3 regions of the Citrobacter koseri ATCC BAA-895 genome follow, and region 2 is predicted to be linked to each of the others. Evidence: predicted binding sites of a transcription regulator. Region 2 holds the regulator's gene; each other region holds the start of a gene.

Region 1 (4,247 bases), 650 kb from region 2:
AGCGCCGCTGGCGCGCCATCTTTCATTTGCGGGCCCCAGTATTGCAGTTTGGCGTCTTTCGTTGCGCGAATGTGTTCCACCACATGCGGCGTCGCCAGAACTTTCACGTTCGGGAAGGCTTTTACAATCGGTTCCAGACCAAAATAGAAATCTGGATCGCCGGAGGTAATCACGATGGCTTTCAGCGATTTGCCGCTCTTTTTAATCATCTCGACCAGCTTTTCCCCGTCTTTGGTACTGAACTGCGCGTCGAATAAAATGGCTTCTTTAGGGCCAGAGACCAGCGTGGAAGAGACCGGGAAAATCGCGTTTTCCTGCGGATTATAAACGTCGAGTTGCAGCGGGGCGGCGAACAATGGCGCGCTAGTCAGCGACAGCAGAAGTGCCAGCGTTTTGATTTTCATTCTGAGTGACCTTATCGGCAGATGATGTTGATTTATTTACGTGGCTTATTTTAAGCAAATCTCGATCTGTTAAAATTCCTCTATCAGGACATGCTGAGTTTCATAAAACGATCGGATGGAAGGTTATGGACAGAGTGATGGCGGCAACGGTGTTTAACCATATCTGTGATTTGGGTAGCCTGAGCGCGGCTGCGCGCGCATTAGGGATCTCCAGGCCGATGGTGAGCCGTTATCTGGATGAAATGGAGAAATGGGCCGGAGCCAGACTTATTCATCGTTCGTCGCGCCGCCTGACGATCACGCCTGCCGGAGAAGACGCGTTGATGAAAACGCGAACGCTGGCGCGGCTTTCCCTGGATATTGCGGGGGCGACCGGGCGAGAGGTGCCGTCCGGCACGTTGCGCGTCGCCTGCGCCCATTTCACCGCGATGCATATTCTTGCCCCGATGCTGCCCGCTTTTTTAGCGCGTTATCCTGAATTGCGCATTGAAGTGGAGATTAATAATCAGCCTGTCAGTTTAGTGGGGGAGCGTATTGATGTGGCGATACGCATTACCGATAACCCTGAGCCAGGGACAATTGCGCGTCGGCTTGGTGACTGTGAGTCTGTGCTCTGCGCGTCTCCTGACTATCTGCATCGCTATGGCACGCCGCAGACGCCGGAGGCGCTGGCGCAACACAATTGCCTCTATTACAGCGGATTTGCTGGAAAATCCTGGCATTTTCTGGATGAGCAGGGAGAACCTATCTCCGTTGCGATCAAGGGCAACCTGAGCGCCGGAATCTCTTCACTTTTGTGTGAAGCGGCGCTGGCAGGGATGGGGATTGCGCTGGTGCCGGAAAAAGAGGCGCGAGAGGGGCTGGCGCAGGAGAAACTGGTTCGTTTGTTGCCCCATCTACAACCGCGGCAATTAGCCGTATACGGGTTATACCTTTCCCGTGAGCATCAGCCCGCCGCGCTACGCCTGTTTCTTGAGGCGGTGCAGGGCGCGATGCGCGACGGAGAGGCCTGTTCCTGACGCAGCATAAGGCGTATAAAAATTGTGCAGAAAGCAAGATCTGTTAAATACGCGATGCAAACTTATGAGAATATTCTTACACCCCTTCAAGAGCTAAGCCTGAAATGAGTGCCGGAGATAAGCGCCGGGTGGGGCAACGAACGATCGGTGTTATTCATACAATACCGATCGTTCGTTGTTAATTACTCCGTTCTTTCCGTTCTTTCTTTTTCACGTTAGTGGATTTGCTAATCCGACGGCTGTTTGAGCTATTGTTTAGCACCGTCATCGTCCGCTTTTGACCCCCATTTTTATTGATAACCCTATCTCAAAAATAGGCATTTTCGATACATATTTAATTTTTTAACCTGCCGCGCTGTTTACTCTTCTTAAATGCTTTATCTATCAATGTATTGAATAAAATAATCCATCACTGATAACCCTCGAAACAGGGTCTATGCTTAGTAAAAGTGGTCAAAAAGGGCGGTTAACCCGAATGACCCTTCTGTCAGAGGGTTGAAGTGATAATCATTATCACTAACATGGTGTTATGCCCTGGTGGCTTATTACACGAGGTGGACCTATGGAATTGCATTCAGGAACATTTAATCCAGACGATTTTGCATGGCGTGGCCTGACGCTAACGCCTGAGGCGGCGGCACATATTCGTGACCTGGTTGCGAAGCAACCCGGCATGCTTGGCGTGCGTTTAGGCGTGAAGCAGACGGGGTGCGCGGGATTTGGTTACGTGCTGGATACCGTCAGCGAGCCAGAAAAGGACGATCTGTTGTTTGAAACGGAGGGCGCGAGGTTGTACGTGCCGCTTCAGGCCATGCCGTTTATTGACGGGACAGAGGTCGATTATGTGCGCGAAGGATTAAACCAGTTATTTAAATTTCATAACCCGAAAGCCCAGAACGAATGCGGCTGTGGCGAAAGCTTCGGGGTATAGGCGGTACTATGTCTCGTAATACTGAAGCAACTGACGATGTCAAAACCTGGACCGGTGGTCCACTGAATTATAAAGAAGGCTTCTTCACCCAGTTACAGACTGACGAGCTGGCAAAAGGCATCAGCGAAGAGGTCGTGCGTGCGATTTCCGCCAAGAGAAATGAGCCGGAGTGGATGCTGGAGTTTCGCCTTAATGCGTACAAAGCCTGGCTTGAGATGGAAGAGCCGCACTGGCTGAAAGCGCACTACGATAAGCTGAATTATCAGGATTACAGTTATTACTCTGCGCCATCGTGCGGTAACTGCGATGAGACGTGCGCGTCAGAACCGGGTGCAGTACAGCAAACCGGTGCGAATGCGTTTCTCAGCAAAGAGGTGGAAGACGCCTTCGAACAGCTTGGCGTACCGGTACGTGAGGGTAAAGAGGTGGCGGTGGATGCCATTTTCGACTCCGTTTCCGTTGCCACCACCTACCGGGAAAAGCTGGCGGAACAGGGCATTATCTTCTGTTCGTTTGGCGAGGCGATTCACGATCACCCTGAGCTGGTGAAGAAATATCTGGGCACCGTGGTGCCGGGTAATGACAACTTTTTTGCTGCGCTGAACGCTGCGGTAGCGTCTGACGGCACTTTCATTTATGTGCCGAAAGGCGTTCGTTGCCCGATGGAGCTGTCGACCTATTTCCGAATCAACGCGGAAAAAACAGGGCAGTTCGAACGCACCATTCTGGTGGCGGATGAGGGCAGCTACGTCAGCTACATCGAAGGGTGTTCTGCGCCAGTGCGCGACAGCTACCAGCTGCACGCGGCGGTGGTAGAGGTGATCATCCACAAAGATGCCGAAGTAAAATATTCCACCGTGCAAAACTGGTTCCCCGGCGATAACAACACCGGCGGGATTCTGAATTTCGTCACCAAGCGCGCGCTGTGCGAAGGTGAAAACAGCAAGATGTCGTGGACGCAGTCCGAAACGGGGTCGGCTATCACCTGGAAATACCCGAGCTGCATTCTGCGCGGCGATAACTCCATCGGTGAGTTTTACTCTGTGGCGCTGACCAGCGGTCATCAGCAGGCCGACACCGGCACCAAAATGATCCACATCGGTAAGAACACCAAATCAACCATTATTTCAAAAGGGATCTCCGCCGGGAATAGCCAGAACAGCTATCGCGGGCTGGTGAAGATTATGCCGACGGCAACCAACGCCCGTAACTTTACCCAGTGCGACTCAATGCTGATTGGCGCGGACTGCGGCGCGCACACCTTCCCGTATGTCGAGTGTCGTAATAACAGCGCCCAGCTTGAGCATGAGGCGACGACGTCGCGGATCGGTGAAGATCAGCTCTTTTACTGCCTGCAACGCGGCATCAGCGAAGAGGATGCCATCTCGATGATTGTTAATGGCTTCTGTAAAGACGTCTTCTCTGAACTGCCGCTGGAATTTGCCGTTGAAGCGCAAAAATTGCTGGCAATCAGCCTTGAACACAGCGTCGGTTAAGTATTAAGGAAAGCACATGTTAAGCATTAAAGATTTACAGGTCAGTGTGGAAGATAAAGCGATTCTGCGCGGTCTGGACCTCGACGTCAGACCCGGAGAAGTGCATGCCATTATGGGGCCGAACGGTTCCGGGAAGAGTACGCTTTCCGCGACGCTGGCGGGCCGTGAAGATTATGAAGTGGTTGGCGGCTCTGTCGAATTTAAAGGCAAAGATTTACTGGAACTGTCGCCAGAGGATCGGGCGGGCGAAGGCATCTTTATGGCGTTCCAGTATCCGGTAGAAATTCCTGGCGTCAGCAACCAGTTTTTCCTGCAAACAGCGCTGAATGCCGTGCGCAGCTATCGTGGTCAGGAGTCGCTGGATCGTTTTGATTTTCAGGATCTGATGGAAGAGAAA
Region 2 (4,247 bases):
ATGCGCAACCACGGTCTCTCCCCTCGCGATCCGGTGATGGACTACCCGGCAATGGCGCAAGACTTACTGGATACCATTGATGCCGAAGGCATTGAGAAAGCCACCTTTATCGGCCACTCCATGGGCGGTAAAGCGGTAATGGCGCTCACCGCGCTGGCGCCGGAGCGTATTGACCAGTTGGTCGCGATCGACATCGCGCCGGTCGATTACCACGTTCGCCGCCACGATGAAATCTTCGCCGCCATCAATGCCGTCACCGACGCGGGCGCCGAAACCCGTCAACAGGCCGCCACCGTTATGCGTCAACATCTGCAAGAAGAAGGCGTCATCCAGTTTCTGCTGAAATCGTTTATCGACGGCGAATGGCGCTTTAACGTACCGGTGTTGTGGGAACAGTATCCACATATTGTGGGCTGGGAGACCATTCCAGCCTGGGATCGCCCGGTGTTGTTTATCCCCGGCGGCAACTCGCCTTATGTGACCGAAGCATATCGTCACGATCTGCTGGCGCAGTTCCCTCAGGCGCGGGCGCACGTCATCGCCGGAGCGGGCCACTGGGTTCACGCGGAAAAACCCGATGCGGTGCTGCGCGCCATTCGTCGCTATCTGGCAGATAAGGCCAACTGATTAAAAACTCAGCGTCCGCGCGCGATTACGTCCGCGGGCGTTGGCGTGTCTGCCTTGCTGATGTATGATGGCGCGCTATCCATCCGGGCAGACGCCTGGCTGATTGTTTCCCCGAAGTCACCAAAATCATGGCCAAAGAACAAACGGACCGTACGACATTAGATCTGTTCGCACACGAGCGTCGCCCGGGACGACCCAAAACCAATCCGCTTTCGCGTGATGAACAGCTGCGCATTAATAAGCGTAACCAGCTAAAACGCGACAAAGTACGTGGCCTTAAGCGTGTCGAACTGAAACTCAACGCTGAGGCTGTCGATGCGCTGAACGAGCTGGCCGAATCCCGCAATATGAGCCGTAGCGAACTCATCGAAGAGATGCTGATGACTCAACTGGCAGCGCTGCGCGGCCAGGGCGTAGTCTGAAAAACTGCTCAATATCATAAATCATGTAGCACAGAGTGCAGTCCCGCGTGATTGCTGTTTCCGCATGCCTGACTGTTCTGCTATGATTGCCCTTATCTGCGGGCAATACGCCACCACCATTTCAATAAGTTTCAAGAGGTTATTTTACTCATGGCAATCACTGGCATCTTTTTCGGCAGCGACACCGGTAATACCGAAAATATCGCAAAAATGATTCAAAAACAGCTTGGTAAAGACGTTGCCGATGTGCATGACATTGCGAAAAGCAGCAAAGAGGACCTGGAAGGGTACGACATCCTGCTGCTGGGCATCCCGACCTGGTACTACGGTGAAGCGCAATGTGACTGGGATGACTTCTTCCCGACTCTCGAAGAGATTGATTTTAACGGTAAACTGGTGGCGCTGTTCGGCTGCGGCGACCAGGAAGATTACGCAGAATATTTCTGCGACGCGTTAGGCACCATCCGCGACATCATTGAGCCGCGCGGCGCGACCATCGTCGGTCACTGGCCAACGGCGGGCTACCATTTTGAAGCGTCCAAAGGTCTGGCTGACGACGATCACTTTGTTGGTCTGGCTATCGACGAAGACCGTCAGCCTGAACTGACCGCAGATCGCGTTGAAAAATGGGTTAAACAGATTTCCGGCGAACTGCACCTCGACGAAATCATTAACGCCTGATTTTGTGCGGCGCAGAAAAGCATCTGCGTCGCATCAATAGATAAAACCAATTAAAATAATTGCTACAAATTTGTAACTTTCTTGCCTGACCCTGTACAATGTCCGGGTGTTATTCTGGTATTGCACAGTGTGTTTGTTGGCGATACCTCGTTTTTATTAACAATATTTGCCGGAGGCTTGCAGTTTTCATTTAGGCGTGGCAGTTCTATAATGAAACGCATGATCTCAAGTGCAATTTCTGTCACTTCTTTGTTTGAAGTGAATCGTTTAGCAACAGGACAGATTCCGCATGACTGACAACAATACCGCATTAAAGAAGGCTGGCCTGAAAGTAACGCTTCCTCGTTTAAAAATTCTGGAAGTTCTTCAGGAACCGGATAACCATCACGTCAGTGCGGAAGATTTATATAAACGTCTGATCGACATGGGTGAAGAGATTGGGCTGGCGACCGTGTACCGTGTGCTGAACCAGTTTGATGACGCCGGTATCGTAACCCGCCACAATTTTGAAGGCGGTAAATCCGTTTTTGAGCTGACCCAACAGCATCATCACGATCACCTTATTTGCCTCGATTGTGGCAAAGTGATCGAATTCAGTGATGATTCTATCGAAGCGCGCCAGCGTGAGATTGCGGCTAAGCATGGCATTCGTTTGACGAACCACAGCCTCTATCTCTACGGCCACTGCGCTGAAGGCGATTGCCGGGAAGACGAGCACGCGCACGACGCGAAGTAATGTGAACCCTCCTAAAAAGCCAACCGACCGGTTGGCTTTTTTTATGCCTCCGACCCGGTAGCGGCCTTAAAAAACGCAAACGGGCGGAGAGAACTCTCCGCCCGCCATTAACCCGCCCTGCTTTTATTTGGCGCTATTTTTGCTGCGAATTTCCTGCCAGATTTTGTCGCAATCGGCGGTCACCGCCTGATCGTTCCCCGTACGCGTAGCCTGAATGCACTGCTGGTAATCCAGTATGCGCACGCTCTCTTCTGTAGCAAACTGCTTGTGCTGGTCATCTTTCTTCAGCACGTTCAGTACACTCTGACAGGCCTCAATTTTCTCTGGCGAACCTTGCGCCGTATTGATGCAGGCGCTATATGCCTCTTTTAACTGACTGTCTTCTTTCGGCGCGGTTGGCTGCGCGCAGGCCACCAGTCCCGATGCCATCATGGCGATGAGTAACAGTTTTTTCATATCAGTGTCCTCAACGTTGCGGCAGACAAATCGCCTGCCGCAACGAGCATCAGAAAATAGTGAACGGAGCGATAACCATGAACTTCACGTCACGTTCATCCTGGAAGATGTTGCCGTAACCGCCGCCCCAGCTTGGGATGTTGGAGTGGTTGTCATATTCCGTGAAGTGCAGTTTAAACATGGTGCCTTTGGCACGGCCTTCCTGTAGGGTGTAGACCGCATCAAGGCTGTAAGAAGACTCTTCAATGGTACGGTTTTTGTCATAGTACGCATCCGGGGTAATCTGCCAGGTTGATGGCTTCGCGTCCCAGGCGTAAACGTATGACGCCCCCACTGCCCAGCCCGGCAGGTTCCAGTTTTTCAGATCGTACATCGCACCGAAGAAGACGGCTTTTTCGCCGTTGGCGTTAAAGTCTGAGCGGTTATCCCACCAGATATCCAGACGACCGTTTGAGGATGCGTAAGTTGGCGTCATACGTTGCAGGAAGTAACCTTGTTGACCGTCCGCCTTAACCCAGGTCCCTTCCAGGCGCAAATCGACGACTTCGGCCACTTTGTAACCGAAAGTCAGCGCCTGCAACCAGGCGGTGCCGTCATAAATATCGTTTACGCTGCGATCATCAACTTTGTCGCGCGCACCATAGAACTGATAGCTGGTGGTGAACGGGTTGCCGCCCAAATCAAATTTGTAGCTGGCTTTAGCAAAATACTGGTCGACATACCCTTCTGACTGACCAAATGCCGCTTCCAGCACGAGGTCATTTTTGAAATCGTATTTAGCACCGATAGAATGGAGGTAATCCACTTTGGTCTTTTTATCGGCCTGATAGAATTTATCAACATCGGTGTGCCACGGCGCTTTATATTGGTTGGCCCACATATAGGAGAAACTCAGCGCGCCCGCATCACCGTAGTCAAAATTCGCTCCGGCTTCCGCACCCTGATAAGTACCCGGCATAAAGCTCCAGTGCGGCGCTAACAGCGTCTGACCGGTCGGCTGGATATACCCCGCACGCGCCCAGGTTGGCCCGTACTTAAATTTTGCCGCGGCTTTATAAAGGCTGATCCCGCTCTTATCGCCAGAATAATCTTCATCGTAACCTTTATTCTTTTTCGAGAAGGCGATTTCGTTGGGGTGTCCGCTGTCGCCGTTTTCCGCCATTTCTATCGCGGTAAATGCCGCGATATCCAGACCGAACATATCAGCCGCATAACCAGACTGGAAATCCAGATTGGCGTTCCAGGTCGCGTGTGAAAGGTTGGTTTTATATTTGTCATCGTCGGTGACATCTTTACGGTCACGCTCACGCTGCCAGTAATAGATG
Region 3 (4,247 bases), 680 kb from region 2:
GCGTTTATTTTTCATGGAAGGTTCCGCTTCACCGGGGAAAAATGCGCAGACTCCGGTTTCCGATATCCTGAATAAAACCCGCGACGCCGTTTCCGCCCTGCAAAAAGACGGGCTTGCGGTTGCCTGGTGGAATTACCCGGGATTGACGCACGGGCCGATGTTCACCGCCTCTTTTCAGAGCGCGTTACTGAATATGAGCGCGGAGGAGACTCCCGGGGCAGCGCGCTGCGATTAACCGGGCAGTGAGTGAAGAGGGCGGCGGGAAGCCGCCCTTAGCCATTACGCTATGATGCGAGTCTGGTGGTCGTCAGAAGTGTAGCCCCACCTGCATGTAGTAGGTGCGGCCAGGTTCGTTATAGGTGTTCGCACCGGCTCCCCACAGATACGCGCCCGTGGTGGCGTTACCGGTAGTCTGGGCATTTCCTTCACGGAAGTGGCGCTTGTCGAACAGGTTATCGATCCCTGCGGTTACATCCACATATTTCGTCACCGCGTAAGTCGCACTCATGCCCACCAGCGCATAAGGCGATACCTGTCGGGTTTCGCTGCCCGAAGTGGGGTTCCCTTGATAAGTGTATTTTTTCGGTTTCTGGCGGCCATACCACGTCAGCGTACCCTGCACCGACAGATCGTTAGCGGCCTGCCACTCCAGCGTTGAGTTGATGGTGTATTTGGGAATAACCGACAGGTAATCTCCACTCTTCTTATTCTTGTTCTCGATGATATAGGTGAAGTTATTTTTCATCTTCAGCGTATCGGCGAGCGGGAAATTGAACGTCCCTTCCAGCCCCTGAACGACGGCTTTTGGCACGTTTTCCCATTGATAAATATTTGCGGAGGTGGCTTTGCCCGCAACCGAGTCACCGGCTGCAATCTTGTCATGGTAGTCGTTGCGATACCAGGTCAGCCCGGCCTGCACTTCATCATGATTATATTCAATCCCTACCTCTTTATTGACGCTGGTTTCTGCTTTCAGGTCGCGGTTGCCTTGCAGATAGCAGGCGCCGCCGCCGTAGCATCCCTGGCCTTTACTGAACAACAGGTAATTGGGGTTGGTCTGATACAGATTTGGTGCTTTCCATGCGCGGGCAATACCCAGTTTCAACGTGAAGTCGCCGCCCAGTTCCTGGGAGAGGTTCAGTGACGGACTCCAGTTACTGCCGCTAATACTCTGGTGGTTGAAGCGAACGGCAGGAGTCAGACGAGTGCTGTCCGTCAGTTCAAGGTTATCTTCCGCAAAGATGCCGTAAATATCCGCTGAGCTGTATTTGCTGCGCCCGGTATCGGCAATCCCCGGAACCGAGCCCCCGCCGGTGGTGGATTCGGTATTCGACGACGGATCTTTCATCGCCTGGTGGTTAAATTCCGCACCAAAGGTCAGCGTCTGGCTAACCCACAGGTCAAGCGGGATATTCACTTCCGAGTGCAGGTTGGTGTCATACAACGAAATGGTCGAGAACCCTTCATTTGACGGGCTGAAAATCCCCGAGATGCCGCCAGAGAGGCCTTCATTGAGGCGGGTATTACGCGTTTTTTCAAACTGCACATAGTTATTGGTGGTGACGCCGCTGTCCCAGGCGCCGGTATATTTCAGGCTGAGCGTCTGGCGGTAGAGAACGTTTGTTTCTTTGCCATAATATTTTTTTACCAGCGCGTTGCTGTTGGTGTTTTGCGTATCACCGGCATACAGGTTGCCGTGGCGACTGTAGCCGGCCCCCAGTTCCAGCGCCTGCATCGGCATAAATTCCCAGCGCAGAGCTGAATTGATGTCTTTATTGATAAAACCTTCACGGCCAGCGGGGTAGCTACCGGCATAAGAACCGATACGCGGGGTCGTGTGGTTTTCGTTGATATCCTGGGCATCAGCCTGCGTTTTATTCCAGTTACCGTAGACTCGCAGGGTCAGATTATCCGCCAGCGCGCCGCTTAAACTGCCGTTATAGCGTTTGGTGCTGCCTTCGGATTTGTGCTGTGGAAAGTTGTAATAGGTATTTAAACTGCCGTGCCATTCGTCCGTCGCCGGTTTGGTGATGATATTGACGACCCCGCCCATTGCGCCACTGCCGTACATCGCGGCGGCCGGGCCACGGATGACCTCAATGCGCTCGATCATTTCTGGCGGCACCCAGTTGGTGTCGCCACGGGTATCGCGCTCATCGCTCCAGCCATAGCGCACCGAGTTGCGGCTGGAGACAGGCATACCGTCAATCAGAATCAGAGTGTTCTCCGGCCCCATGCCGCGGATATCAATCTGGCGGTTATTCCCGCGTTGTCCGCTGTTAGAGTTCCCGGTGAGATTGACGCCCGGCATGGTGCGAATGATCTCAGCGACGTCGCGCTGTATTGGCCGTTTTTTAATGGCCTCACTGTCAATGATAGAGACGCCGGGGGCCTGGAGCGTCTGTTCTTTGGCCGTCACGACCATGGTTTCGCCGCTGTTTATTTCTTTGTCGCGGGCAGCCTGTTTCTCAGGTGGGTTACTGGCGTTTGTTTGTTCTGCTTTCTGGTTTGCCGCTGTTTTGATGTCGTCAGCCTGTACCGCAGGAATTGCCAGACTCCCTGCAATAAGCGAACTCAAAAGCGATAATTTATATGCCTTTTTTATCATGATATTAATCACTTGCCATTGTTAAAAGAAAAATTGCGTGAAATAACTTATTAGCAATATTTCTCATTTGCAACACAATAATGATTATCATTTACATTTTTGGGCGTGCGAGCACGCTGCCGTTAGCGGCAATTTCAGGTTATTAAATAGAATAAAATCAGTAAGATAATTAATATCAGGGCAGCAGGCGTGAAGGGACAGTTGCGGTTGTTGGTCTGTACAACGGTCAAACCATGAATTCAGGAAAGATTTGTGGGAACAATGCGCTGTGGGAACAGTGTGCTGTGTGGATAAAGAATGGTGCGTCTGAATGGACTCGAACCATCGACCCCCACCATGTCAAGGTGGTGCTCTAACCAACTGAGCTACAGACGCAGGATGGTGCGTTCAATTGGACTCGAACCAACGACCCCCACCATGTCAAGGTGGTGCTCTAACCAACTGAGCTATGAACGCAATGTTGCAGGTGACAACGGGGACGAATATTAGCGGCAGAGCCGGAATGAGGCAAGAGGGAAAACGTAATTTTCTTCCTGATTTCACTCGATTGCAGAGGAAACGCGCAAAATGTCGAGAGAATAGCCGCCGTTCGGCGGCTATTGCTGATTTATCGCGCAGCGCGCTGCAAAATAATCGCTGATGACTGGCGTTGCAGGTATCGCATACGCAGCATCATCATAATAGCCGCAGACGTCAGGCCGATAATAAAGCCCATCCAGAACCCGGCCGGTCCCATGCGATCCACCACCAGATCGGTCAGCGCGAGGATATAACCGCTCGGTAATCCCAGCACCCAGTAAGCTGTAAAGGTAATAAAGAAAATCGACCGCGTATCTTTATAACCACGCAAAATACCGCTGCCGATAACCTGGATCGAATCGGAAATTTGATACACCGCCGCCAGCAGCATCAGTTGCGCGGCGAGCGTGACCACTTCAGGATTGTCGTTATAGAGCAGGGCGATAGGCTCACGCAGCGTCACGGTAAAAATTGCGGTGATAACGGCCATGCAAACCCCGACGCCCAGCCCGGTTCTGGCGGCTGTCTGGGCATCCAGCGTTGAGCCCTGGCCAAGTCGATAGCCCACGCGGATGGTAACCGCAGCCGCCAGCGACATCGGCAATACGAACATCAGCGAACTGAAGTTCAGGGCAATCTGGTGGCCTGCGACATCCACAATACCCAGCGGTGAAACCAACAGCGCCACCACGGCAAACAGGGTGACTTCAAAAAACAGCGCCAGGGCGATCGGCAAACCTAGCTGTACCAGACGTTTCATGACCGCCGTATCCGGCTTGCTGAATCCGCGCTCGTTGCGAATATCGCGCATTGAACGCGCACGTTTCACATACGAGGCCATCGCGATAAACATCACCCAATAGACCGCCGCCGTGGCAACGCCGCAGCCTACGCCGCCGAGTTCCGGCATACCGAAGTGACCGTAGATGAATATATAGTTCACCGGAATGTTGACCAGCAGGCCAAGGAAGCCTATGACCATGCCGGGTTTGGTTTTTGCCAGACCTTCGCACTGGTTACGCGCAACCTGAAAGAACAGGTATCCCGGCGCGCCCCACAGGAGCGCGCGAAGATAGCCCACGGCTTTATCCGCCAGCGCAGGATCAATGTTATGCATAGA

The links. The regulator Fur, encoded in region 2, represses iron uptake genes when iron is present. The targets are predictions, from matches to a motif close to ATAATAATGAGAACNACTATCAA.
Region 1: the regulator Fur is predicted to act here: its motif matches at 1,924-1,946, upstream of sufA (Fe-S cluster assembly scaffold SufA).
Region 3: the regulator Fur is predicted to act here: its motif matches at 2,683-2,705, upstream of CKO_RS07175 (TonB-dependent siderophore receptor).

Annotation. Positions count from the first base shown of each region.
Region 1 covers NC_009792.1:1,640,114-1,644,360, reverse strand. The annotation lists gene CKO_RS07330 (Vmh family MBL fold metallo-hydrolase) at 1-404, opposite strand, end outside; gene CKO_RS07325 (LysR family transcriptional regulator) at 530-1,423, shown strand; gene sufA (Fe-S cluster assembly scaffold SufA) at 1,986-2,354, shown strand; gene sufB (Fe-S cluster assembly protein SufB) at 2,363-3,850, shown strand; gene sufC (Fe-S cluster assembly ATPase SufC) at 3,867-4,247, shown strand, end outside.
Region 2 covers NC_009792.1:2,292,100-2,296,346, forward strand. The annotation lists gene ybfF (esterase) at 1-627, shown strand, start outside; gene ybfE (LexA regulated protein) at 756-1,049, shown strand; gene fldA (flavodoxin FldA) at 1,200-1,730, shown strand; gene fur (ferric iron uptake transcriptional regulator) at 2,020-2,466, shown strand; gene chiQ (ChiQ/YbfN family lipoprotein) at 2,590-2,922, opposite strand; gene chiP (chitoporin ChiP) at 2,972-4,247, opposite strand, start outside.
Region 3 covers NC_009792.1:1,611,264-1,615,510, reverse strand. The annotation lists gene CKO_RS07180 (alpha/beta hydrolase) at 1-235, shown strand, start outside; gene CKO_RS07175 (TonB-dependent siderophore receptor) at 308-2,608, opposite strand; tRNA gene CKO_RS07170 (tRNA-Val) at 2,907-2,983, opposite strand; tRNA gene CKO_RS07165 (tRNA-Val) at 2,988-3,064, opposite strand; gene mdtK (multidrug efflux MATE transporter MdtK) at 3,216-4,247, opposite strand, start outside.